DNA from 2 places in the Shinella yambaruensis genome. Region 1 is predicted to be linked to the other one. Evidence: riboswitches for the same ligand, from Rfam matches in the RefSeq annotation. Region 1 holds a riboswitch; the other holds the start of a gene.

What was found. A riboswitch is a leader RNA that binds a small molecule or an ion and turns the genes downstream of it on or off. The one in region 1 is predicted to bind FMN.
Region 2: linked by a shared signal. The riboswitch ahead of WMC41_RS12840 (6,7-dimethyl-8-ribityllumazine synthase) and the one ahead of ribB (3,4-dihydroxy-2-butanone-4-phosphate synthase) in region 1 are both predicted to bind FMN.

What each region holds. Positions count from the first base shown of each region.
Region 1 is NZ_CP150639.1:171,554-183,504, forward strand. It holds gene WMC41_RS23195 (sugar ABC transporter ATP-binding protein) at 1-655, shown strand, start outside; gene WMC41_RS23200 (SDR family oxidoreductase) at 670-1,458, shown strand; FMN riboswitch at 1,519-1,665, shown strand; gene ribB (3,4-dihydroxy-2-butanone-4-phosphate synthase) at 1,755-2,390, shown strand; gene WMC41_RS23210 (D-serine ammonia-lyase) at 2,440-3,771, opposite strand; gene purU (formyltetrahydrofolate deformylase) at 3,922-4,818, opposite strand; gene folD (bifunctional methylenetetrahydrofolate dehydrogenase/methenyltetrahydrofolate cyclohydrolase FolD) at 4,839-5,735, opposite strand; gene glyA (serine hydroxymethyltransferase) at 5,827-7,104, opposite strand; gene WMC41_RS23230 (LysR family transcriptional regulator) at 7,236-8,204, shown strand; gene WMC41_RS23235 (transporter substrate-binding domain-containing protein) at 8,460-9,491, shown strand; gene WMC41_RS23240 (ABC transporter permease subunit) at 9,557-10,768, shown strand; gene WMC41_RS23245 (amino acid ABC transporter permease) at 10,765-11,895, shown strand; gene WMC41_RS23250 (amino acid ABC transporter ATP-binding protein) at 11,925-11,951, shown strand, end outside.
Region 2 is NZ_CP150638.1:2,594,198-2,606,148, reverse strand. It holds gene WMC41_RS12850 (helix-turn-helix transcriptional regulator) at 1-438, shown strand, start outside; gene WMC41_RS12845 (IS110 family transposase) at 566-1,492, opposite strand; gene WMC41_RS12840 (6,7-dimethyl-8-ribityllumazine synthase) at 1,810-2,313, opposite strand; FMN riboswitch at 2,379-2,528, opposite strand; gene WMC41_RS12835 (ABC transporter ATP-binding protein) at 2,653-3,714, opposite strand; gene WMC41_RS12830 (ABC transporter permease) at 3,724-4,506, opposite strand; gene WMC41_RS12825 (ABC transporter permease) at 4,503-5,393, opposite strand; gene WMC41_RS12820 (ABC transporter substrate-binding protein) at 5,477-6,583, opposite strand; gene WMC41_RS12815 (MurR/RpiR family transcriptional regulator) at 6,684-7,562, opposite strand; gene WMC41_RS12810 (N-formylglutamate amidohydrolase) at 7,752-8,516, shown strand; gene WMC41_RS12805 (TRAP transporter small permease subunit) at 8,650-9,159, shown strand; gene WMC41_RS12800 (TRAP transporter large permease) at 9,156-10,478, shown strand; gene WMC41_RS12795 (TRAP transporter substrate-binding protein) at 10,610-11,665, shown strand; gene WMC41_RS12790 (glutamine synthetase family protein) at 11,746-11,951, shown strand, end outside.

The DNA.
Region 1 (11,951 bases):
CGTCCGCAAGGGCGAGGTCTTCGGCATTGCCGGCCTGATGGGCGCCGGCCGCACGGAGCTTGTCCGCGCCATCACCGGCGCGGACCCGATTTCCGCAGGCGAAGTGCTTTTGCACGGAAAACCCGTCACGCCGCGTTCGCCGATCGATGCGATCCGCAACGGCATCGTCCTCGTGCCCGAGGATCGCAAGCTCCAGGGCGTGGTGCTCGACCATTCGATCGCGGAAAACATCGGCTATGCCAATCTCGGGGAAATCGCCTGCAACGGCTGGCTCTCCACCCGCCGCATCCGCGAATTCGCCGAGGACTACATCAGGAAATTCGGCGTGAAGGGCCGCGGCGGGCAGAATGCCGGCGAGCTCTCCGGCGGCAACCAGCAGAAGGTGGTGCTCGCCAAATGGCTGGCGCGCAAGCCGCAGGTCGTGGTGCTGGACGAGCCGACGCGCGGCATCGACGTCGGTGCCCGCTCGTCGATCTACGATCTCATCATGGACCTGGCGTGCCAGGGCGTCGCCGTCATCGTGGTCAGCTCCGACCTCGAGGAGGTGCTCGGCGTCTCCAGCCGCATCATGGTCATGGCCCAGGGCAAGCAGGCCGGCATCCTGAACCGCGAGGACGCCAACGACGTCTCGGTCATGGAACTGGCAACGATCTGAACAAGGAAGAAATCATGTCCGACATCACGCTCAACGCGCCGAAACTGTTCGATCTCTCGGGCAATGTCGCCTTCGTCACGGGCGCCGGCAGTGGCATCGGCCAGCGCATCGCCATCGGCCTTGCCCAGTGCGGCGCCGATGTCGCGCTGCTCGACCGGCGCACGGACGACGGGCTTGCCCGGACGGCCGATTTCATCGCGCGGGCCGGGCGCCGCAGCATCCAGGTCGCCGCCGACGTCACCAGCGGCGCGGCGCTCGCCGAGGCCGTCGCCCGCACCGAGGCGGAGCTCGGCGCCCTCTCGCTCGCCGTCAACGCGGCCGGCATCGCCAATGCCAATCCGGCGGAGACGATGGAGGAAAGCCAGTTCCAGACGATGATGGACATCAACCTGAAGGGCGTTTTCCTGTCCTGCCAGGCCGAAGCGCGCGCCATGCTGAAGACCGGCCGCGGCGCCATCGTCAACATTGCCTCCATGTCCGGCGTCATCGTCAACCGCGGCCTCAGCCAGTGCCACTACAACGCCTCCAAGGCGGGCGTCATCCACATGACCAAGTCGATGGCGATGGAGTGGGTCGGCCGCGGCATCCGCGTCAACACGATCAGCCCCGGCTATACCGCGACGCCGATGAACACCCGGCCCGAAATGGTGCACCAGACGAAGCTTTTCGAGGAGCAGACGCCGATGCAGCGCATGGCCAGCGTCGACGAGATGGTCGGCCCCGCCGTCTTCCTGCTCTCGGATGCCGCGAGCTTCGTCACCGGCGTCGACCTTCTCGTCGATGGCGGCTTCTGCTGCTGGTGATTTTCCCGGGGCCGGCCGCACGCGGCCTCTTGCATCCCCCGGCGAAAATTCCTTATTTACGCCTGTTCTCAGGGCGGGGTGAAATTCCCCACCGGCGGTATCCGGAGCGATCCGGGAGCCCGCGAGCGCTTCCGTTGACGCGGAAGGTCAGCAGATCCGGTGCGATGCCGGAGCCGACGGTCACAGTCCGGATGGAAGAGGACATGTCTGCTAAACCGCCCTTTCCCGGGCGGTCGCGGGCCTGTTCGCCCAAGGGATTGAAACGCCGGCATCGGCAACCCTTGAAAGGCAATGAAATGGCACTCTCGAAAATTGAAGACGCAATCGCTGCTCTTGCGCGCGGTGGCATGATCGTCGTCGTCGACGACGAAAACCGGGAAAACGAGGGCGATATCATCGTGGCCTCGGATGCGGTGATGCCGGAGGCGATCGCCTTCATGATGAAACACGCCCGTGGCCTCATCTGCGTGGCGATGGAAGGCGGGCGGCTCGATGCGCTCGACATCCCGCTGATGGTTCCGCAGAACACGGAATATCTCCATACGGCCTTCACCGTCTCCGTCGATTACCTTCCCGGCACGACGACCGGCATTTCCGCAGCCGACCGCGCCGCAACCGTCAAGGCGCTCATGGACCCCGCGAGCCGCCCGGAAGACTTCGCCCGCCCGGGCCATATCTTCCCCCTGCGTGCGCATCCGCGTGGCGTGCGCGGTCGCCCGGGCCATACGGAAGCCGCCGTCGATCTTGCGCGCCTTGCAGGCAGGACCGCATCGGGCGTGATCTGCGAGGTCGCCAACGATGACGGCACAATGGCCCGGTTGCCCGAATTGATCGACTTTGCGGCAACCCATCGGCTGCCGCTGATCAGCATCGAGGACCTCATCGCCTACATCGCCGCGGGCCGCGACGATACGCCTGCGGTGGCCGCGTAGTTGTCCGGATATGGTCGCGCAGTCCCCGGTAAGGCGCGTTGCCGGCCCGTCAGTTCGTCCCGCCGATCTCGCTCGCCGTGCGCAGGAAGGCCTGGAATTGGTCCTCCGGCACGAAGGCGCCACCGGTGGTCCAGATGACGTGGGTTGCCTGGGCGAGCCGGTCGCCGATCTGCCGATGCGCGCAGAATTCCTTGCCCGCCGGGTGCTTCACGAGGAAGTCCGGGCCGGCGAAGCCGGCGGCGGCGGAGGGTTCGAGGCGCAGGTTCTGGCTCTGGTGGGCGCTCAGGAGCCAGCGGAAGAGGGACGGGTCGTCGACGGTGAAGACGCCGGCCAGCATGCGGCGCATGACGGTGGCGACGAAGGCCGACATGCGGGCGACGGCCATGCCGTCCGCCTCCGTGCGGTTGGTCAGGCCGACATCGTAGACGGAGACGAGATCCGCCGAACCGCTCATGAGATGGACCAGCGCGCAGGGCGATTGAACCGGCTCCACGAAGAAGCAGTGCACATCGTCGCCGAAGACCGTCTTCGCACCATAGGCGACGCCGCCCGGTGCGCCGCCGATGCCGCAGGGCAGGTAGAGGAACAGCGGATGTTCCGCATCGACGACGATGCCGCGGGCCTGGAGCTGTCCGGCAAGCTCCAGCGCGGCGACGCTGTAGCCGAGGAAAAGCTGCCGGGATTGCTCGTCGTCGACGAAGTAGATCGTCGGGTCGCTCTCGGCGGCGATGCGGGCATTTTCCACCGCCGTCGTATAGTCGGCGTCGTGCCTGACGACCGCGACGCCGAGCCGCGTCAGCCGCTCCACCTTCCACGCCTTGGCGTCGGCGGACATGTGGACCGTCGCCCGGAAGCCGAGCGCGCGGGCCGCGACGCCCACGCTGAGCCCCAGATTGCCGGTGCTGCCGACGGCGATGGTGTAGCGGGAGAAGAAGTCTTTCGCGTCCGGTCCGGCGAGGCGCCGGATGTCCTCGCCCGCTTTCAGCAGGCCCTCGCGCCGGGCCAGCCGTTCGGCGAACAGGAAGACCTCGTAGACGCCGCCGCGCGCCTTGATCGACCCGGCGACGGGGAGGGCGTTGTCCGCCTTGACGAGAAGGGTGCCGAATTCGGCGCCGTCATAGCCCAGCGCCTTGCGCATGGCCTCCAGCGGCACGAGGTCGGAGCGGATTTCGCCGTTCGTGGCTTGCAGTTCGGGGAAGCAGGCTTCCAGCAGGGGCGCGAGACGCCGCCAGTTCTCCCGCGCCTCGCCCACATCCGACGGCCGCACGGGAAGCGTCGCGTCCGCGATGGCGTTTTCCGTGTAGTGCGGGTTCGTCCAGAGCGTCGGGCGCGCCGCCAGCACATCGGAGCGGGCGGGATTGTCGGGGAGGTGGATGGCCATGTCGTGATCCTGCTTCGGGTGGGAGGCGCACGCCGCGCCATTGGCGGCGGCGTGCCGGTCTTCGGGGAGTAGCGATAGCCGCGGCGATCTCGACCTGGCAAGGCGCGTGCCGGGAATGACGCCTTTCACGGGTCTCGCGGCGGGCGGAGCCTATCCCATGCGCTCGGAGGCATAGGAGCCGGGCGAGGGCGGGAAGACGATGGTCCGGTTGCCGTTGAGGAAGACGCGGCCGTGGATATGGGCGTGGATGGCGCGGGCGAGCACCTGGCTCTCCACGTCGCGGCCGAGGCTGACATAGTCTTCGGCGCTCTGGGCGTGCGTCACGCGCACCGTGTCCTGCTCGATGATCGGGCCCTCGTCGAGGTCGGCGGTCACGTAGTGCGAGGTCGCGCCGATCAGTTTCACGCCGCGCTCGAAGGCCTGCTTGTAGGGATTGGCGCCCTTGAAGGACGGCAGGAACGAGTGGTGGATGTTGATGATCCGGCCCGACATCGTCCGGCACATCTCGTCGGAGAGCACCTGCATGTAGCGGGCGAGCACGATGAGCTCGGCGCCCGTCTCCTCGACGATGCGCATCTGCTCGGCCTCCGCCTCCGGCTTGTTCTCCTTCGTCACTTTGATGTGGTGGAAGGGGATGTCGTGGTTCACGACCACCTTCTGGTAATCGAAATGGTTGGAGATCACGCCGACGATGTCGATCGGCAGGGCGCCGATGCGCCAGCGATAGAGCAGGTCGTTGAGGCAATGGCCGAAGCGCGAGACCATGAGGATGACCTTGCGCTTGGTCGTCTCGTCGAAGAATTCGGCATCCGCCTGATAGGTCGCGGCGATCTCGGCAAAGCCCTCGCGCAGCGCTTCCAGCGTGCGGCTCTCCTCGGACTGGAAGCTGACGCGCATGAAGTAGCGGCCGGTGCTCTTGTCGTCGAACTGGGCGCTGTCGGAGATGTTGCAGCCGTTGGCGGAGAGGTAGGTGGCGATCGCGGCCGTCACGCCCCGGATCGAGGGGCAGGCGACGCGCAGGGCATAGCGGTTGGAAAGGGCGGACATTGGCGATTCTTTCGGGTCGATCAGTCGATAGGGATGGAATGCTGGCGGCCGAAGGCCGTGAGCGTGTTGGAGAGCAGGCAGGCGATCGTCATGGGGCCGACGCCGCCCGGAACGGGCGTGATCGCGCCGGCCACATGGCGGGCCTCCTCGAAGGCGACATCGCCGACGATGCGCGGCTTGCCGTCGATCTCCACCCGGTTGATGCCGACGTCGATGACGGTGGCGCCCGGCTTGATCCAGTCGCCGCGCACGAGGCCTGGCCGCCCGACCGCGACGACGAGAATATCGGCGGCGCGGCAGAGTTCCGGCGTGTTGCGCGTGCGCGAATGGGCGATGGTCACCGTGCAGTTTTCCGAAAGCAGCAGCTGCGCCATCGGCTTGCCGACGATGTTCGACTTGCCGACCACCACGGCGTGCAGGCCGGAAAGATCGCCGCCGAGCCGGTGCTTCAGCAGCATCAGGCAGCCGAGCGGCGTGCAGGGCACCAGCGCCGGCTGGCCTGTGGAGAGGCGCCCGGCATTGGAAACGTTGAAGCCGTCGACATCCTTGTCGGGATCGATGCCCTGGATGACGGCACTGGCGTCGAGATGAGGCGGCAGGGGCAGCTGGACGAGGATGCCGTGCACCGCAGGATCGCCGTTGAGCCGGCCGATCAGCGCCATCAGTTCGTCCTGCGTCGTGTCTGACGCAAGCTCGTGCTTGAAGGAATTCATGCCGGCGGCGGCCGTCTGGCGATGCTTCGAGCCGACATAGACGGCACTGGCGGGATCGCTGCCGACGAGGACCACGGCGAGGCCCGGCACGGCGCCGGTCGCGGTCTTCAGCCGTGCGACCTTCACCGCGACGTCGTCCAGCAGGCCGGCCGCGAACATCCTGCCGTCGATGATCGCACCGCCGGCGCCCCTGTCCATTCCCATGACGTTCCCTTTCGCATCATCCAAGGCCCGGCTCGGGCCGGAACGAGGGGCGCGTGGCGCGCCCCCTTCTGTCAGTCCGGATCTCTCGCGCTCAGTGCGCGTAGACCGGGAAAGCTGCCGTCAGCCTGGCCACCTTGGCCTTCGCGCCGTCGACGACGTCGTCCGCCGTGCCGGCGGCTTCCGCCTCGATGAGGTCGGCGATGATGGTGCCGAGCGTGCGGAACTCCTCTTCCTTCATGCCGCGCGTGGTGGCGGCGGAGACGCCGAGGCGCATGCCGACCCATTCCGGCGGGCGCGGGCTGTCGCCCGGGATCGGGTTCTTGTTGGCGGTGATGTTGGCGCGCGCCAGGAGGTCTTCCGCCTGCTTGCCGATCAGGCCCTTGCTCGACAGGTCGACCAGCACGATGTGGGTGTCCGTGCCGCCGGAGACGATGCGCACGCCGCGGTCGATCAGGGTCTCGGCAAGGGCGCGGGCATTGGCCTTGACCTGCGCGGCGTAGACCTTGAAGTCATCCTGCAGCGCTTCGCCGAGGCAGACGGCCTTGGCGGCGAGCACGTTGCTGTGCAGCGAGCCCTGGACGCCCGGGAAGACAGCGGCCTGCAGCTTCTTGAACCAGGCCTCGTTGTTGGTGAGGATCAGGCCGCCGCGCGGGCCGCGCAGCGTCTTGGTCGTGGTGCAGGTGACGATGTCGGCATGCGGGAAGGGCGAGGGGTGGGCGCCGCCCGCGACGAGGCCGGCGATATGCGCCATGTCGACGAGGAACCAGGCACCGACCTTCTTGGCGATCCTGCCCATGCGCTCGAAGTCGAGTTCGCGCGGATAGGCCGAGCCGCCGGTGATCAGCAGCGTCGGGCGGACCTCTTCGGCGATGCGCTCCAGCGCGTCATAGTCGATGACCTCGGTTTCCGGGTCCACGTTGTAGTTGTGCGATTCGAACCAGCGGCCCGACAGGTTGCCCTTCATGCCGTGCGACAGGTGGCCGCCGGCGGCCAGATCGAGCGAGAGGACCTTGTCGCCCGGCTTCAGCAGCAGGAAGAAGACGGCGAGGTTGGCCTGCGTGCCCGAATGGGGCTGGACGTTGGCATAGGCGCAGCCGAAGAGCTGCTTGGCGCGGTCGATCGCCGCCTGCTCGACGATGTCGACGAACTGGCCGCCGCCGTGGAAGCGGTTGCCCGGATAGCCTTCCAGCGTCTTGTTGGTCATCTCGTGGCCGAGCGCGTCGAGCACGGCGCGGCTGACGATGTTCTCGGATGCGATGAGCTCGATCTGGTCCTGCTGGCGCTTGCGCTCGTTGTCGATGGCGCCGGCGACGAGCGGGTCGCGCTCGTGAACGGGGGCGTTGAAATAGGCTTTCGTCTGTTCGGTCATGACCAGTCTCCGCAAGGGGTATGAGGGCTTGGAGAAAGGCTAGTCACCGCTTCGATCCAGAAAAAGTTAATAATATTTGCACATGCGTTCTGATTTGCTAATCATTCTTCGTGCTGCTCCAGGAGGAAAGAATGGACCTTGCCCGCTTGCGTGCCCTGCGCGAACTGTCGATCCGCAAGACCATGGCCGCGGTGGCCGAGGCGCTATACGTTTCCCCATCCGCCGTCTCGCAGCAGATCGCGCTGCTGGAGCAGGAGGTCGGCATCGACCTCATCGAGCGTCGCGGCCGCGGCGTGGAGCTGACGCCGGCCGGAAAGCAGCTCGTCGAGCGGGCGGAGCGGATCCTCATCGAGCTGGAATCGGCCCGTGCCGACATCGCCGAACTGAAGAAGGTCATTGCCGGCGAGCTGCGGGTGGCGGCCTTTCCCTCCGTCGCCGCGGCGGTGGTGGCGGGGGCGATCCAGAGCCTTTATCGCCTCCATCCGCACCTCACGGTGCAGTTCGACGAGATGGAGCCCGCCGAAAGCCTTGCCGCCCTGCGCAGCTGGCAGACGGACATCGCGATCATCGACGACCTCAACGTGCCCGCCGGTGCCGTCGATCCGAACATCGAGACGATCCCGCTGATGGAGGACGTCTTCAATGTGATGGTGTCCCAGACCCATCCGCTGGCCGAGCAGCCGACCGTCATGCTGCATCAGCTGCGCGACGAGCGCTGGGCGCTCGATACCGCCTCCTCGACCTACAACCGCATGATCACCGATGCGTGCCAGGAGGCCGGCTTCACCCCCAACATCGTCGCCCGCTGCAAGGGCTTCGAGGTGACGATCGCGCTGATCCGGGAGGGCTATGGCATCTCGATCCTGCCGGGCCTTCGGGCGAGCTACGACCTCGAGGACGTCTGGGTCTGCAAGGTCGAGCCGGAGATCCGCCGCAAGATCTCCCTGGCCTTCCGCAAGGGGGAAAAACGCAGCCCCGCCGTCCAGGCCTTCATCGCGCAGATCAACGCGCGGATCGGCTCCCGCCGCCGCTTGCCCACGGGCAAGGGCGAGGCGCGGCTCCCGCCCGATGCGGCTTCCGCAGGCAATGCCGACGGTTAAAATCAAACAGTTTTGCTAAATAGTACGTAAAGTAGAATTAAGTAGACCTGAACAAATCGTGTTCCTATCGTCCCCCTGTCGATTGATATGGGTTCGCGGCTTGGCTACCAAACGGCGGACTTAGGCCAATGGCGGGAACAATTGCTACAGAACGGCAAGAGCCGCTGTTGCCCTATCGCCCAAATCAGCTCTCGGCATGAGAACCGGGCTCTGCACCAGCGTGCAGGGCGCTCGCGATATTCACAGGGGACTGCAATGAAACTGATCAAGCTTCTCACGGCCGGCGTGTTTGCCGGCCTCGCCGTTACCGCAGGTCACGCGTCGGCCTCCGTCCTCGACACGGTCAAGCAGCGCGGCACGCTGAACTGCGGCACGGACAACACCGCGCCCGGTTTCGGCTACCTCAATACGACGACGGGCCAGATGGAAGGCCTCGATGTCGACTTCTGCCGCGCGGTCGCTGCCGCGGTGCTCGGCGATGCGTCGAAGGTCAAGTTCGTCACGGTCACCGACAAGAGCCGCTTCGATGCGGTCCTCACCAACCAGGTCGACGTCGTCTTTGCGCACACCACCATCAAGCCGGCGCGCGAATCCTCCATCGCCATCGATTTCCTGCCGGTCAATTTCTACGACGGCACGGGCGTCATGGTGAAGACGGAGACGGGCGTGAAGGAATTCGCCGACCTTGATGGCGCCACCTTCTGCACGACGCAGGGTTCGGTGACCGAGACGGTCCTCACCAGCGCCTTTAAGGCGCGCGGTTGGGAAGGCTCCAAGGTCCTGACCTACGAAAACCTCGAAAAGCTCTTCGCCGCCCTCAATTCCGGCCGCTGCAACGCGATGAGCACGGACAAGTCCGCGCTTGCCGCCTGGGCCGGCAACTCGCCCAAGCCGGCCGACTACCTGATCCTGCCCGACACGCTCGACAAGTCGCCCTTCGGCGGCTTCGTCGCGGCCAATGATTCCAAGTGGCGCAACGCGTTGCGCTGGGTCACCTACGGCCTGTTCCAGGCGGAGGAATCCGGCATCACGCAGGCCAATCTCGAAGAGAAGCAGAAGAGCGAGGATCCGTTTGTCCAGAAGTTCCTCGGCGTCGGCGGCGGCTACGGCAAGGATTTCGGCCTTCCCGACGACTTCGTCGCGCAGGCGATCAAGGCCACCGGCAATTACGGCGAGATCTATGCGCGCAATCTCGGCCCGGACACCCGGATGTTCCTCGACCGCAAGGGCACGCCGAATGCCCTGTGGACCGAGGGCGGCGCCATCTATTCGCCGCTCTGGAACTGATCCCCTCCTGACCGGACCGGGGCGGCATCGCGCCCCGGTCCCCCAATCGGTTCTGGTATTTCGACATGACTGTGCAAACCCAAGCGAACGTGGCCGGAAACGTGGCCGACGACGACCTTCCGGCTCGCCGCTGGCGCAACCGGATTCGGTACAACGCCACCCAGTCCGCCATCGTCGCGGCTGCCATCGTCCTCGTGGTCCTCTTCGCCTTCGCGGTGAAGGAGGGACTTGCCCGGCACGGGATCAGGTTCAGCTTCTCCTTCCTTTGGGATGCCGCGGGCTTCGACATCAGCGAGGGCAAGACGATCGCCCTTAAGGACGGCGTCTGGCCGGCCTTGCTGAACTTCACGTCGGATCACCTGATCGCCCAGGCCTTCGTCACCGGCATCTTCAACACGATCAAGGTGGCCGTCCTCGCCATCCTTCTCAGCACCGTGCTGGGAACGCTGCTCGGCGTCGGCCGGCTCTCGACCAACTGGGTGGTGCGCAACCTCTCCTTCTGGTGCGTGGAGTTCGTGCGCAACACGCCGCTCCTGATCCAGCTCGTCTTCTGGTATTTCGCCGTCGTCCTGCATTTTCCGCCGATCGCCGCGGCCGCGAAATTCTATGGCGTCGTGATCAGCCAGCAGGGCCTCTATTTTCCTGTTCCCACCTGGCAGGGCGGTGACTCGCTCCTCGCCATCGGGACCGCAACGGCATTCTGGGTCGCCATCCTCGGCGTGCTCTTCGATCGTCACGGCACGGTCCGGTGGATCTGCGCCGGCGCCGTCCTCCTGCTTGGCGGATTAATGTTCGCAACCGGCATCGTCGGCCTCGACGTTCCCGTCGCCTCGAAATTCCAGGCGCGCGGCGGCACGAGCATGAGCCCGGAAATGGCCGCGCTGCTGCTTGCCATCGTCGTCAACAGCGCGTCCTACATCGCGGAAATCGTGCGCGGCGCCATCGACGCGCTGCCGAAGGGGCAATGGGAGGCGGCCGCTTCCCTCGGCCTCACGCGTCGCGACACCGTCAACGACATCATCCTGCCGCAGGTCTTCCGCGTCGTCCTCCCGTCCTTCGGCAACCAGTATATCAGCCTGACGAAGAACACCGCCCTCGGCATCGCCATCGGATATCCCGAACTGTTCAACATCTACGGCACCATCGCGAACCAGACCGGCCACAGCCTCGAAGGCATCGTCATCGTGATGGCCTCCTACCTCATCCTCAGCTGGGCCATCAGCGCCGCCGTCGGCTGGGCCGACCGCCGCATGACAAGACACGGAGCGTCGCGATGATCGCCAGATCCCTGAAATGGTCGCGGCACAACCTGTTCGCCAAGCCGTTCGACATCCTTCTGTCCCTCACGGTCATTCCCGGCGTGCTCTGGCTCATCTGGCAGATCGCCGGCTGGGCGCTGACGGTGGCGCAATGGGACATCATTCCGCAAAGCCTGCGCGTCCTGATGATTGGCATCTTCCCGGTCGACCAGGTGTGGCGGACCTGGGTCGCGGCGATGATCATCGCCGCCCTGCTCGGCGCGGCGCTGGGTTGCGTCTTCGCTTTCCGCGGGCGACATGCCGGCGGCCTCCTCCTCGTGGTGGCGGTTGTGCTGGTCCTGACGGGCACGAACGACCTTGCGAACACCCTGCTTGTTGCGGCACTGGTCGTTCTCTTCGGGCTGTCCTGGGTGCTGATTTCCCGCGTTCCCGCGGCTCACAGGGGTCTCGTGCCGGCAAGTTTCGTCGGGCTGATCACGATCTTCGCCGTGATGGCGCCGCCCGGCGCCGGCCTTTGGGGCGGCCTGCTGCTCAGCATCCTCTTGACGCTCGTCACCGCGGTCGTCACCCTGCCGATCGGCATCCTGCTCGCTTTCGGCCGCCGCAGCCGCTTTTCCAGCGTGCGCTGGATCTGCACCGCCTATATCGAGGTGATGCGCTCGGTGCCGCTGATCATGGTCGTCTACTGGATATGGATCCTGATGCCCGTGCTGACGCCGCAGCTCAACCTTGCCGATGTGGTGCGCGGCATGATCGGCTTCACGCTGTTCTATTCCGCCTATGTCGCCGAATATGTCCGCAGCGGCCTGCAGGCCGTGCCGCGCGGGCAGACGGAAGCCGCCCGGTCGCTCGGCATGAGCGAGTTCGACATCAACCGCTCGATCGTCCTGCCGCAGGCCCTTCGCGTGGTGGTGCCGCCGCTCGTCGGCAACGTGCTCGACATCTTCAACACGGCCCCGCTGGTCTTCATCATCGGCCTCACCGATTTCCTGCGTGCCGGCCAGATGATCCTCGCCAATCCGCAATATGGCGACCGCACCTATGAAGTCTATTCGTTCCTGTTCCTGACCTATTTCCTCGTCGGATCCCTGATCACCTTTGTCGCCCGCAAGCTCGAAAAGCACCTTGCGCGGGGCAGCCGATGAGCGACGCGAACACCACCGGAGGCCGCTCCATGAGCACCATCGTCGAAATGAAGACC
Region 2 (11,951 bases), on a different replicon from region 1:
GCCGAGGAGATCGGTTTCTTCGTGCCGGTGGACGACGGCGTGACGGTGGTGGTCTCGCTGATGCGGCGCGAGAAGACCGGCGTCTTCCCCGCGCCGGAATTCGCCCTGCTCAGCGATGCAGAACCCTTCGTCGCCGCCGTGGTGCGGCGCGCCTGGAGCGGGCTTGCCGGGCGCTTCGCGGAGACGGGCCAGGGGCAGGGGCGGCGGAGCGAGCCCTTGAGCGCGGCCGACAGGGTGTGGCGCAAGCTGAACCTGACGGACCGCGAGGCCTCGATCATCGAGCTCGTCCTGCAGGGACACTCGTCGGAATCGATCGGCCTGAAGCTCGACATCTCCACCGGCACGGTGAAGGTCCATCGCCGTAACGTCTACCGCAAGCTCGGCATCTCCTCGCAGATCCAGCTGCTGTCGATCTATCTGAAGAACCTTCAGGGGTAGGCGGGGCGACAGGGGCGTCGTTAGCGAAGGCGGGACCACTCTCCTTCTTCCTCCGTCATCCTCGGGCTTGACCCGAGGATCCATGCGCCACGGCACACACGGTCACCAGCGGCTGTGGCAACTGTGTTCAAGCGAAGTTGGTTTTGTCGCGCTGCATTGCATTGAGGATTGTGATGAGCTTTCGCGCGACGGCGATGATGCCGGCCTTTGCGGAGCCTGTTCTGGCTGAGACGGCCTGATGGAAGGCGCGCAGGCGCGCTGAGGCCTTGATGGCGCCGAGGGCCGCCATGTAGAGGGCCTTTCGCACCCGTGGCCTGCCGCCCTTGATGCGGCGGCGGCCGGATCTCCTGCCGGAATCGTCATTGAAGGGAGCAAGGCCGGCAAGGCTTGCGGCTGTTTTGGGCGAAAGGCTGCCGAGTTCGGGCATATGGGCCAGCAGGGTCAAGGCTGTCACCTTGCCCACGCCGGGCGCGGAGGTAAGGCGGTGCGCCTGCTGAGCGAGATGTCCATTCTTCATCTGCTCGTCGATCGCAGCCTGGATCGAGGCGATCCTCTCGCCGAGGATGGCGATCATGGCCTCGATGTCGGCGCGGACGGCGGGATCGAAGGCATCGCAAAGATGCCGGCGCTCGGTTGCACGGGCATCGACGAGCTGGTCCCGGCGGCGGGCAAGGGCCGCCAGCCGCTCGCGCACCGGGCAAGGCGGCGCCTCGGCCGTCAGGCCGAACATGGTTCCCATCTCGCAAAGCGAGCGGGCATCGATGCGGTCGGTCTTGGCCAGCCGTCCCCGCGCTTCGGCAAAGCGCCGGGCCGTCTTCGGGTTGACGCGGGCAAAGGCGATGCCGGCCTGCGAAAGACACAGGCGCAGCAGCCGGTCGCAATGACCTGTCGCCTCGAAGACGACCAGGTCGGTGGCCGGGTCGAGACCACGGGCAAAAGCGGACAGCGCGGTCTGCTCGTTGGGGATGCGGCAGAACCTGGCCGTTTTCGGATCGAAGATGTCGATCATGTCCTTGCCGATGTCGCAGCCGATGAAGGTATGGTGTATCGTCATGGCGCCTGCTCCTGTGTGCGGGGTCTGTGGCGACAGCCCCGTGCAACTGTTCAGGTTGATGGGCGAAGCGGGAAGGGACCAAGCCATGCCGCGGCCTGCCGTCACAAACGGCGGCCTGGATCCTCTCGGCCTCCTTCCCGCAACCATCTTACATCAGACCAAACACACAGGATCCTCGGGTCAAGCCCGAGGATGACGGAAAGGTTAGCGGTCGGGGGCATGCAAGAAGCCCGGCATCGCTGCCGGGCTCCATCGAGTCTTTTCAAAGGCTTGCGGGCCTATCCTGACGGATCGATTCCGCGTCTTCAAATCGTGATTCAAGCGACCGTCGCCAGCGCGACCTGCGCCCGCGCGTCGATGATCTGGCGGGCGGCGTTGGCGGCTTCCTTGCCCTTGATGACGAAATGGTCGCGGAAGAAGGCGATGTGGGCGTCCGATTCCTGGAAATTGTGCGGCGTCAGCACGGCCGAGAGCACCGGCACGCCGGTGTCGAGGCCGACGCGCACGATGGCGTCCACCACGGTGCCGGCGACGAAATCGTGGCGGTAGATGCCGCCGTCGACGACGAGGGCGACGCCGAGAATGGCGGAATAGCGGCCGGTGCGGGCGAGAAGCTGGGCATGGAGCGGGATTTCGAGGGCGCCGGGCACGTCGACGATGTCGACCTCTTCGGCGCGGCCGCCGAGCGCCGTCCATTCGGCGACGAAGGACTGGACCGCCTGGTCGACGATGCCGGCGTGCCAGCGGGCACGGATGACGGCGATGCGGGCGGCGGGGGTGGCATTCACATTCATGTCGAGGCCTTTCAAGGGTTGAGCCATTTTGCAACGGTCCCCTTGGGCGAACACGCAGGACGCGGCCCCGCCGCTGAGGGCGGGTGGCTCCTGCTTGCTCTCTTCCATCCGGACTGTGACCGTCGGCTCCGGCATCGCACCGGATCTGCTGACCCTTGCCTTTGGGGCAAGGCGCTCGCGGGCTCCGGGTTTTCACGCCCGATACCGCCGGTGGGGAGTTTCACCCCGCCCTGAGAACGATGGGAGACTAGCCGGCGAAAGCCCGCAGATCAAATCCGCGGGCGACGCAAAAGGCGCAATTCACGACAGATTTTTCCAAAGCGCGGCCGAAACCTGGAAAACCGCTTCGCGGCCGTGCCGGCACGCTCAGTCGCGGATGACCAGAAGATCGCCGGCCGTGAAGCGCAGCGTGACCGTCTCGCCGACCGTCGGCGGCACGAGGCCGGGGCTGTTGAACATGTCGAAGGAGATGATGCTGTCGCCGACCTTCATGCGGGTGCGGATGACCGAGCCGAGGAAGTTCGAGGAGACGACCTCGCCCGTCAGCGCCGTGTCGCCCCTGGCGTCGGGGGCGGTCGAGCCGGCTTCCGGGCGCAGCGCCAGCGAGACGGTGTCGCCGGCCTTCGCATTGCCGAGCGGCTCGCGCAGCGTCACGCCCTGATCGCCGATCGAGACGCGGTTGGCGGCGGGATCGACGACCTTCGCCTCGATGAGGTTCAGCGTGCCGACGAAGTTGGCGACGAAACGGGTAGCGGGACGGTTGTAGATGTCCGCGGGCTTGCCGATCTGGTCCGCCTTGCCGGCGTTCATCACGACGATGCGGTCGGAGATCGACAGGGCCTCTTCCTGGTCGTGGGTGACGAAGACCGTGGTGATGCCGAGCTGCTGCTGAATCTGCCGGATTTCCTCGCGCAGCGACACGCGGATCTTGGCGTCGAGGGCGGAGAGCGGTTCGTCGAGCAGGAGGACCTGGGGCTTGGGCGCGAGCGCCCGGGCGAGCGCCACGCGCTGCTGCTGGCCGCCGGACATCTGGTAGGGGTAGCGGTCGGCGAGATGGTCGAGCTTGATGAGGCCGAGCATCTCCTTGACGCGCGCGTCGATCTCGGCCTTCGGCCGGCCGGCGACCTTGAGGCCGAAGGCGACGTTTTCGGCAACGTTCATGTTCGGGAAGAGGGCGTAGGCCTGGAACACCATGCCGATATTGCGCTGGTTGGGGCGCAGGTTCTGCTGGCTCCTGCCGTCGATGGTGATCGCGCCGCCCGAGGGCGTCTCGAAGCCGGCGATCATGCGCAGCACCGTGGTCTTGCCGCAGCCCGACGGGCCGAGGAACGAGATGAACTCGCCCTTTTCGATCGACATGTTGAAATCCTTGACCACCTGGACGGGGCCGAAGGACTTCTGAAGGCTGGTGAGGGTGAGAAAGCTCATGGAAAGTCCTTAAGTCGCGCTCTGCGCGCCCTTCTGGAAACGGGAAACAAGCTGGATCAGGCCGAGGCAGCCCCAGGTCAGCGCGAAGGACATGACCGCAAGCGCGGCCGGCTCGTAGGCGCGGTTGGCGCCGAGCAGCTGCATGTAGGGACCGAAGGCCGGACGGTTGAGGAGGGCGGCCATGGTGAACTCGCCGATGACGATGGCGAAGGTGAGGAACGCGCCCGACAGCACCGCGACCAGCACGTTCGGCAGGATGATCCTGGCGAGGATCGTCGTCCAGCCGGCACCGAGGCTCTGAGCCGCTTCCGTCAGCGTCGCGATGTCGATCGAGCGCAGGCCCGTATCGACGGAGCGGTACATGTAGGGCAGCGCCAGCGTCGCATAGCCGAACATCAGGAGGATGTTCGTGCCGGTGATCGAGCCGGTCAGCGGCAGCCAGCTCGAGGTGTTGTAGAGCCGGATATAGCCGAAGACGATGACGATGGCCGGGATGACCAGCGGCAGCAGCGTGACGAATTCGATATAGGGACGAAGGCCCGGCAGCTTCAGCCGCACCCAGTAGGCGGTCGGCACGACGAGCAGCACGCCGAAGACGATGGTCGCGAGCGCCATCAGGATCGAATAGGTGAAGGTCGCCTGGAAGCGCGGATCGCCGAGCACGACGGCATAGGCATCCAGCGAATAGACGCCGCGGCGCATCTTCAGGGAGAAGTTGGTCATGCCGAGCAGCGGCAGGATGAAATAGAGCATTCCGAAGATGAGGGCGCCCCAGGCCCAGAACTTTCTCATTTCAGCCACCTTTCGCTGCGGGCGCGCAGCCAGATGTAGATCGTGTTGGCGATGCCCGTCACGACGATCATGCCGAAGGCGAGCGCATAGCCGAGATGCGGGTTGCCCAAGACGTCGCCGCGGATCTGCGCGAAGAGCAGGATCGGCACGATGGAGAGCGAGGAACCGGTGAGGGCGATGGCGGTGGCGACGGCCCCGAAGGCGTTCGCGAAGAGCAGCGCCAGGGTGCCGAGGAAGGAGGGCAGCAGGATCGGGAAGGCGACCATGCGCCAGTACTGCGCGTTCGTGGCGCCGAGGATCTGCGCGGCTTCCCGCCATTCGCGCTTCAGGCCGTCGAGCGCGGGTGTGATGATGAGGATCATCAGCGGAATCTGGAAGAACAGATAGGTGATCGTCAGGCCCCAGAAGGACAGGATGTTGAAGCCGAGCGCGCGCAGGTCGATGCCGAGCTGGGACTTCAGGAACACCGTGATGAGGCCGACCGGGCCGAGTGTCGCAAGGAAGGCGAAGGCGAGCGGCACGCCGGCGAAGTTGGAGGCGACGCCGGAAAAGGTCAGGAGCGGGCCGCGGATCCATTTCGGCAGGCCGCCGAGCACCACGGCGGATGCGACGGAAAAGCCGATCAGGCAGCCGAGCAGGGCGGAGGCGATGGAGATCTTGATCGATATCCAGTAGGCCGAGAGGATGGAGGTGGTGAACAGGCCCCGGATATTGTCGAGCGTGAAGCTTCCGTCCGGCGTCTGGAAGGCGCCGACGACGATGCGCATCGTCGGCATGATCAGGAACAACAGGACGAAGATCGCGAACGGCGCCGCGCCGAGCCAGTGCAGCGGGAGGCGGAAGGGCGCCCGCGCGGGGGGCGGTGCTGCTGAGCTGTCTGATGACATTAAGTTGGCCTCATGGGGTTGCCGTCATTGGCATACCGCAATCGTCGCCCCGGCGACGGGCCGGGGCGACGGGGATGCTGTCGTTACTGCACGTTCGCGCCGACGACCGAGTCCCAGGCGCCGGTCACGGCGGCGTTGTTGGCGTCCACTTCCTCGAGCGTCGGGAAGTAGGCCTTCTCATAGGATTCGGCCGGCGGCAGCGCGTCGATCAGGTCCTGCGGGATCTTGCCGGCCTTGACCATGGCGTTGAAGCGTGCCGGATGGCAATAGCCCTTCAGCCAGCCGAGCTGGCCCTCGTCGGAATAGAGGTGCTCCATCCACAGCTTGGCGGCGTTCGGATGCGGCGCATAGGCCGAGATCGCCTGGACGTAGACGCCGGCAAGGACGCCCTTTTCCGGAACGACGACTTCCGTCGGCGGGTTGCCGTTGAGGGTCTTGGCCCAGCCGAGCGCGTTGTAGTCCCAGGCGATGATGATCGGGGTGGAGCCCTGCGCCAGCGTGCCGGACTTGCCGATGACCGGAACGAAGTTGCCGGCCTTGTTCATTTCGGCAAAATAGGCAAGGCCCGCTTCGCCGGCTTCCTTGCCGGCCTTCGCATCCTTGCCGAGGCCGGCGGCCAGAACGCCGAGGATGGCCTGGTTGGAGGCGCGCGGATCGCCGGCAAGCGCGACCTGTCCGGAATATTCCGGCTTCAGCAGGTCGGCCCAGTCCTTCGGCGTGTTCTCGACGAGGTCCTTGTTCACGAAGAAGGACATCACGCCGTAGTAGTCGCCGTACCAGTAGCCTTCCGGATCCTTGATGGTGTCCGGGATCTCGTCCCAGGTGGAGACCTTGTAGGGCTGCAGCAGGCCTTCGGCCTTTGCCGACGGACCGAAGGACAGGCCGACGTCGATCACGTCGGGCGACTGCGGGCCCTTGTTGTCCTTGTTGGCCTTGATGGCTTCGATCTCGTCGGCCGAGCCGGCATCCGGGTTCAGTTCGTTGACCTGGATTTCCGGGTACTTGGCCTTGAAGGAGGCGATGACCTCGCCATAGCCGCACCAGTCGTGCGGCAGCGCGATCGTCGTCAGCATGCCTTCCTTCTTGGCGGCCTCGATGAGTTCGGCGCTCGGCTCGGCGAAGGCGAGCGAGGGAACGGCGATCGCCAGCGCGGTGGAGAGCGAAAGCAGACGTTTCGTATGTGACATCACGGGTGTTCTCCTTTTGTGAGTCAGTCAACTTCGGCGAAGCTGATACTGGCGGCAGATGAAGCTTATGTGACAGTTTTATTTCGTTTTTTTCGGATGTCGATCAGGGCTTTCCGGGAACCTCCGGTTTTGGTTTGCGAAACAGCCGGCTGGCCTCGAAGAGGCCCTCCAGCGTCTTCATTCGGCCGCTGGTTTCCTCCCAGCCCGAACTCTGGACGGCTTCGATCAGCGCCTCCACGATGAACAGCGTCACGACGGACGAGTCCCAGGCCGACGGCGCCTCGATATGCACGCGAAAGACCTTCGCCGCGACCTTGGCGACGGGCGAGGCCCACTGGTCGGTGAACAGCACGATCTCGACGCCGCGCTCGCGGGCGACGCGGCCGAGCGTCTCCATCTCCTGCTCGTAGCGGCGGATATCGAAGATCACGAGCACGTCGCCGGCCTTCATGTTCAGGACGTAGTGCGGCCAGGAGCTGGGATTGGCGGCGATCTGCGTGACGTTCGGGCGGATGACCTGGAGATGGGTGAAGAGGTAGTCGGCCAGCGCCTTCGTGATGCGCCCGCCGATGATGTAGATGCTGCGCTGGCGGTCGGCGAGGAGGGCGCTGGCGCTGTCGAAATCGGCGGTCTCCACCTGCGAGAGCGTCTGGCGCAGGTTGGTCATGATCGCGTCGGCGAAGCGGTTGAGGATATGCGTGCCGGGCGCCCTGGCCGCCCAGCGGTCGTGCTTGCTGATCGGGCTCGACAGGGTGGCTTCCAGCTCATGGTGCAGGCGGGCCTGGAAATCCGGGAAGCCGCGAAATCCCAGCTTCTGCACCATGCGGGCGACCGTCGGCGTCGACACGCCGGCGTTTTCCGCCACCGTCGTGATGCTGCCGAGGCCGGAGACGGGATAGTTGTCGAGCAATGACGTGGCCAGCTGCTTTTCGGCGCGCGTCAACGCGTCGAAATGGGCACTGATCACATCCGACACCGTCATGGATGCTTGGTTGAGTGTCAAATTGTTCCCCTGCGCTCCGGTCTTCGCCGGAGTTCGGGAAATTAAACATCGCTGTCACAATTCGAGTCAAATGTTTTTTTGAAGAGATTTTTTCACTACCCCGTTGACAGCGGCAAGGCTGTGAAGAATTCTCTTCATAAACGATAAGAGCCGGTCGAGGGGATCAGGCTGATGGGAATTCTGACTGGAGAGGAGGGCGACCCCGTCGCCCTGGAGAATGGTGTTGCCCGCGGTCCGGTCGTCCTGGTCTGCGAGCATGCATCCCGGCTGCTGCCGAAGGCGCTCGGCACGCTCGGCCTCACCGAGGAAGCGCTTGAAAGCCATATCGCCTGGGATCCGGGCGCGCTCGCCGTCTCGCGCCTCATGGCGCAAAGCCTTGACGCGACACTGGTTTTCCAGCGGTTCTCCCGCCTTGTCTACGATTGCAACCGTCCGCCGGAATCCCCGGCCGCCATGCCGGAAAAGAGCGAGGTCTTCGCCGTTCCGGGCAATGCCGGGCTCGACCAGGCGGCGCGCGATGCCCGCACGCAAGCGCTCTACCTGCCGTTCCGCGACAGGCTGTCCGGCCTTGTGAAGAGCCGGATCGCTGAGGGCAGGGCGCCGGTCATCGTCACCATGCACAGTTTCACGCCGGTCTATTTCGGCAAGCCGCGCGCCGTCGAGATCGGCATCCTGCACGATGCCGACACGCGCCTTGCCGATGCCATGCTGGCGGCGGCCGGCAGCGCCGGACCCTTCGACATCCGCCGCAACGAACCGTATGGACCGGAGGACGGGGTGACGCATACGCTGAGGGAGCACGGCCTTGCCAACGGCCTTGCCAATGTGATGATCGAGGTCCGCAACGACCTCGTGAAGGACGAAGCCGGCCAAAGGGTCGTGGCCGAATATCTGGCGGGACTGCTCGAAAAGAGCCTTCCCGCAATCCAATAACAAAGACCCGGGGAACGACATCCGTGGAGACGGAGAAGAACACAAACAGGAGAGGCCAAGCGGATGCTTGCTTTGTCATATCGGAGGCCCGGCCCGACTGAGATTGCCGTCGTCCGGAACGGGGGCAGGGGCCATGCCTGATTTCATCAAGACCTATGTTCGCTTTGTCGACACGTTCAACCGGCGTGTCGGCCTTTTCGCGATGTACCTGATCTTCGCGATGTTCGCGATTCTGCTGTATTCCTCCGTCTCGAAGGCCTTCCACCTGCCGGCGAACTGGACGCTGGAATCGGCGCAGTTCACCATGGCGGCCTACTACATGCTCGGCGGCGCCTTCGCCATGCAGACCGGCGACCATGTGCGGATGGACCTGTTCTACGGCACCTGGTCGGCGAAGAAGCGGGCGGCCTTCGACACCGTCACGGCGATCGCGCTGATCGTCTTCCTCGGCTTCATGCTCTATGGCGGCATCACCAGCACGACCTATGCCATCCAGTTCAAGGAAAAGAGTTTTACCGCCTGGGCGCCCTACATGGCGCCGATCAAGATCGTCATGACCTTCGGTGTCGTGATGATGCTCGCGCAGGCCACCGCTTCGCTCTTCAAGGATATCGCCGAGTTGCGGGGAAGGCCTATCGCATGAGCTACGAATTCATCGCAATCACGATGTTCGCCGGCATGATGGTGCTGCTGCTCACGGGGCAGCGGGTCTTTGCCGTCATCGGTTTCGTCGGCGTCGTCGCGGCGTATCTGCTGTGGGGCACCGGCGGCTCGGAAATGGGCTTCGCCTCGGCCATGAAGCTCGTCAAATGGTATCCGATGCTGACGGTGCCGATGTTCGTCTTCATGGGCTACATGCTGTCGGAATCGGGCATCGCCGAGGACATGTACAAGGCGATCCACGTCTGGATGGGGCCGATCAACGGCGGCCTGGCGCTCGGCACGGTCGGCCTCATGGTCGTCATCTCCGCCATGAACGGCCTTTCGGTCGCCGGCATGGCGATCGGCGCCACCATCGCGCTGCCGGAGCTGCTGCGCCGCGGCTACGACAAGGTCATGATGACGGGCGTCGTGCAGGGCGGTTCGACGCTCGGCATCCTCCTGCCGCCGAGCGTCGTGCTCGTGCTCTACGGCATGATCGCCCGCGTGCCGGTCGGCCAGCTCTGGCTCGCCGGCGTGCTGCCGGGCCTGATGATGGCGGCGCTGATGGCGATCTACGTCTATGTGCGCTGCCGCGTGAACCCGGCGCTCGGCCCCGCCCTGCCGCCGTCGGAACGCAACGTGCCTTTCCGCGAGAAAGTGGCGCTCCTGTCTGCCGGCATCGTGCCGCTCGGCATCTTCGCGCTGATGATGTGGCTGTTCCTCAGCGGCATTTCGAGCTTGGTGGAAAGCTCCGCCGTCGGCGCCATCTGCTCGGCGCTGGTCGCCTGGTGGCGCGGGCGGCTCAGCGTGCGCCTGTGGAACGACGTCCTGCAGAAGACGCTCGGCATCACCTGCATGTTCATGTGGATCCTGATCGCCTCGCTCTGCTTCGGCGCCGTCTTCGACGGTCTCGGCGCGGTCAAGTCGATCGAGCGCTTCTTCCTCGGCGACCTTGGCCTGGAACCCTGGCAGGTTCTCGTGCTGATGCAGGTCTCGTTCCTCGTCATGGGCATGTTCCTCGACGACACGGCCATGCTCGTCATCGTGGCGCCGCTCTACATCCCGCTGGTGCAGAAGCTCGGCTTCGACCTCGTGTGGTACGGCGTGCTCTACACGATCACCTGCCAGATCGCCTACATCACCCCGCCCTTCGGCTACAACCTGTTCATGATGCGGGCGATGGCGCCGCCCGAGATCGGCATGCGGGACATCTACCGCTCGATCTGGCCCTTCGTCGGCATCATGCTGGCGAGCCTGATCATCATCGGCGTGTTCCCGGAGATCGCGACGTGGCTGCCGAACAACTACTACGCCAAATGACCGGTTCGCCGGCGGCGGCAGCCGCCGGCCTGCAAGGGAGAATGAGGCCGAGAGAAGAAAAGACGATTGACCGACCGGGATGAACGGCCGTTCCCGGCAAAACCGAGACGTTTAACCAGAGGGATAGAGATATGACCAACAGACGGCAATTTCTGACACGGGCCGGGGCAGTCACGATCGGCGCGGCCGGCGCCGCCACGCTTTCCGCCCCCGCCATCGTGAAGGCGCAGACCGCCATCAAGTGGCGTTTCCAGACCTATGCGGGCGCCGCGCTCGGCGAGCACGTCACCAAGCCGATCATCGACGCGATCAACGCCGCCGCCAAGGGCGAGCTGGAGATCGAGCTCTACTTCGCCGACCAGATCGTGCCGACGGGCGAACTGTTCCGCGCGCTTCAGGCCGGCACGATCGATGCCGTGCATTCGGACGACGATTCCATGGCGTCCCCGGCGGACGTCGCCACCTTCGGCGGCTACTTCCCGCTCGCCACCAAGCAGATCCTCGACGTGCCGGTGCTCTTCAAGCAATACGGCCTCGCCGACATCTGGAAGTCGTCCTACGAGAAGGTCGGCGGCGTCGTCTGGCTCTCCTCCTCGGGCCAGGACCCCTGCCACTTCAACACCAAGAAGGCGATCACCTCCGTCAAGGACCTCGAGGGCCTGCGCCTCTATACCTTCCCGACGGCCGGCCGCTTCCTCAGCCAGTTCGGCGTCGTGCCGGTGACGATCCCCTATGAAGACGCACAGGTCGCCGTGCAGACCGGCGAGCTCGACGGCATGGCCTGGTCGGGCATCACCGAGGACTACACGGTCGGCTGGGCCGACGTGACGGACCACTTCCTGACCAACAACATCTCGGGCGCCTGGATCGGCTCCTTCTTCGTCAACGAGCAGAAGTGGGCGGAACTGCCGGACCACCTGAAGAAGCTGGTCCTGACGGCGATCGAGGCCGGAAACAACTACCGCGACCAGTGGTACTGGGGCGGCGAGGCGAAGCTGCGCGCCGAAGGCACGAAGCTGAAGCTCACCAGCATTCCGGCCGAGGAGTGGAAGGTCGTGGAAGATGCGGCCAAGGTGTTCTGGAAGGAGATCGCCGGCCAGAGCGAGACGGCCGCCAAGGTGGTGAAGATCTTCGAGGACTACAACGCCATCATCAACAAGGCCGGTCCGCCCTACGTCAACGGCTGATCGCATCCAATCCCTTCGGGCCGGGCCGGAAGGCCCGGTCCGGCATGAAGCAGCAACCGCCAGGACCGCCACCGATGACCATGACCTATAGTTTTGACGACCTGAAGAAGGATGTGGCCGAGGGCCGCATCGATACCGTTCTGGCATGCCTCGTCGACATGCAGGGGCGCCTGATGGGCAAGCGTTTCCACGCGCAGTATTTCATCGACAGCGCTCATGAAGAGACGCACAGCTGCAACTACCTCCTGGCGACCGACATGGAGATGGAGACCGTTCCCGGCTACCG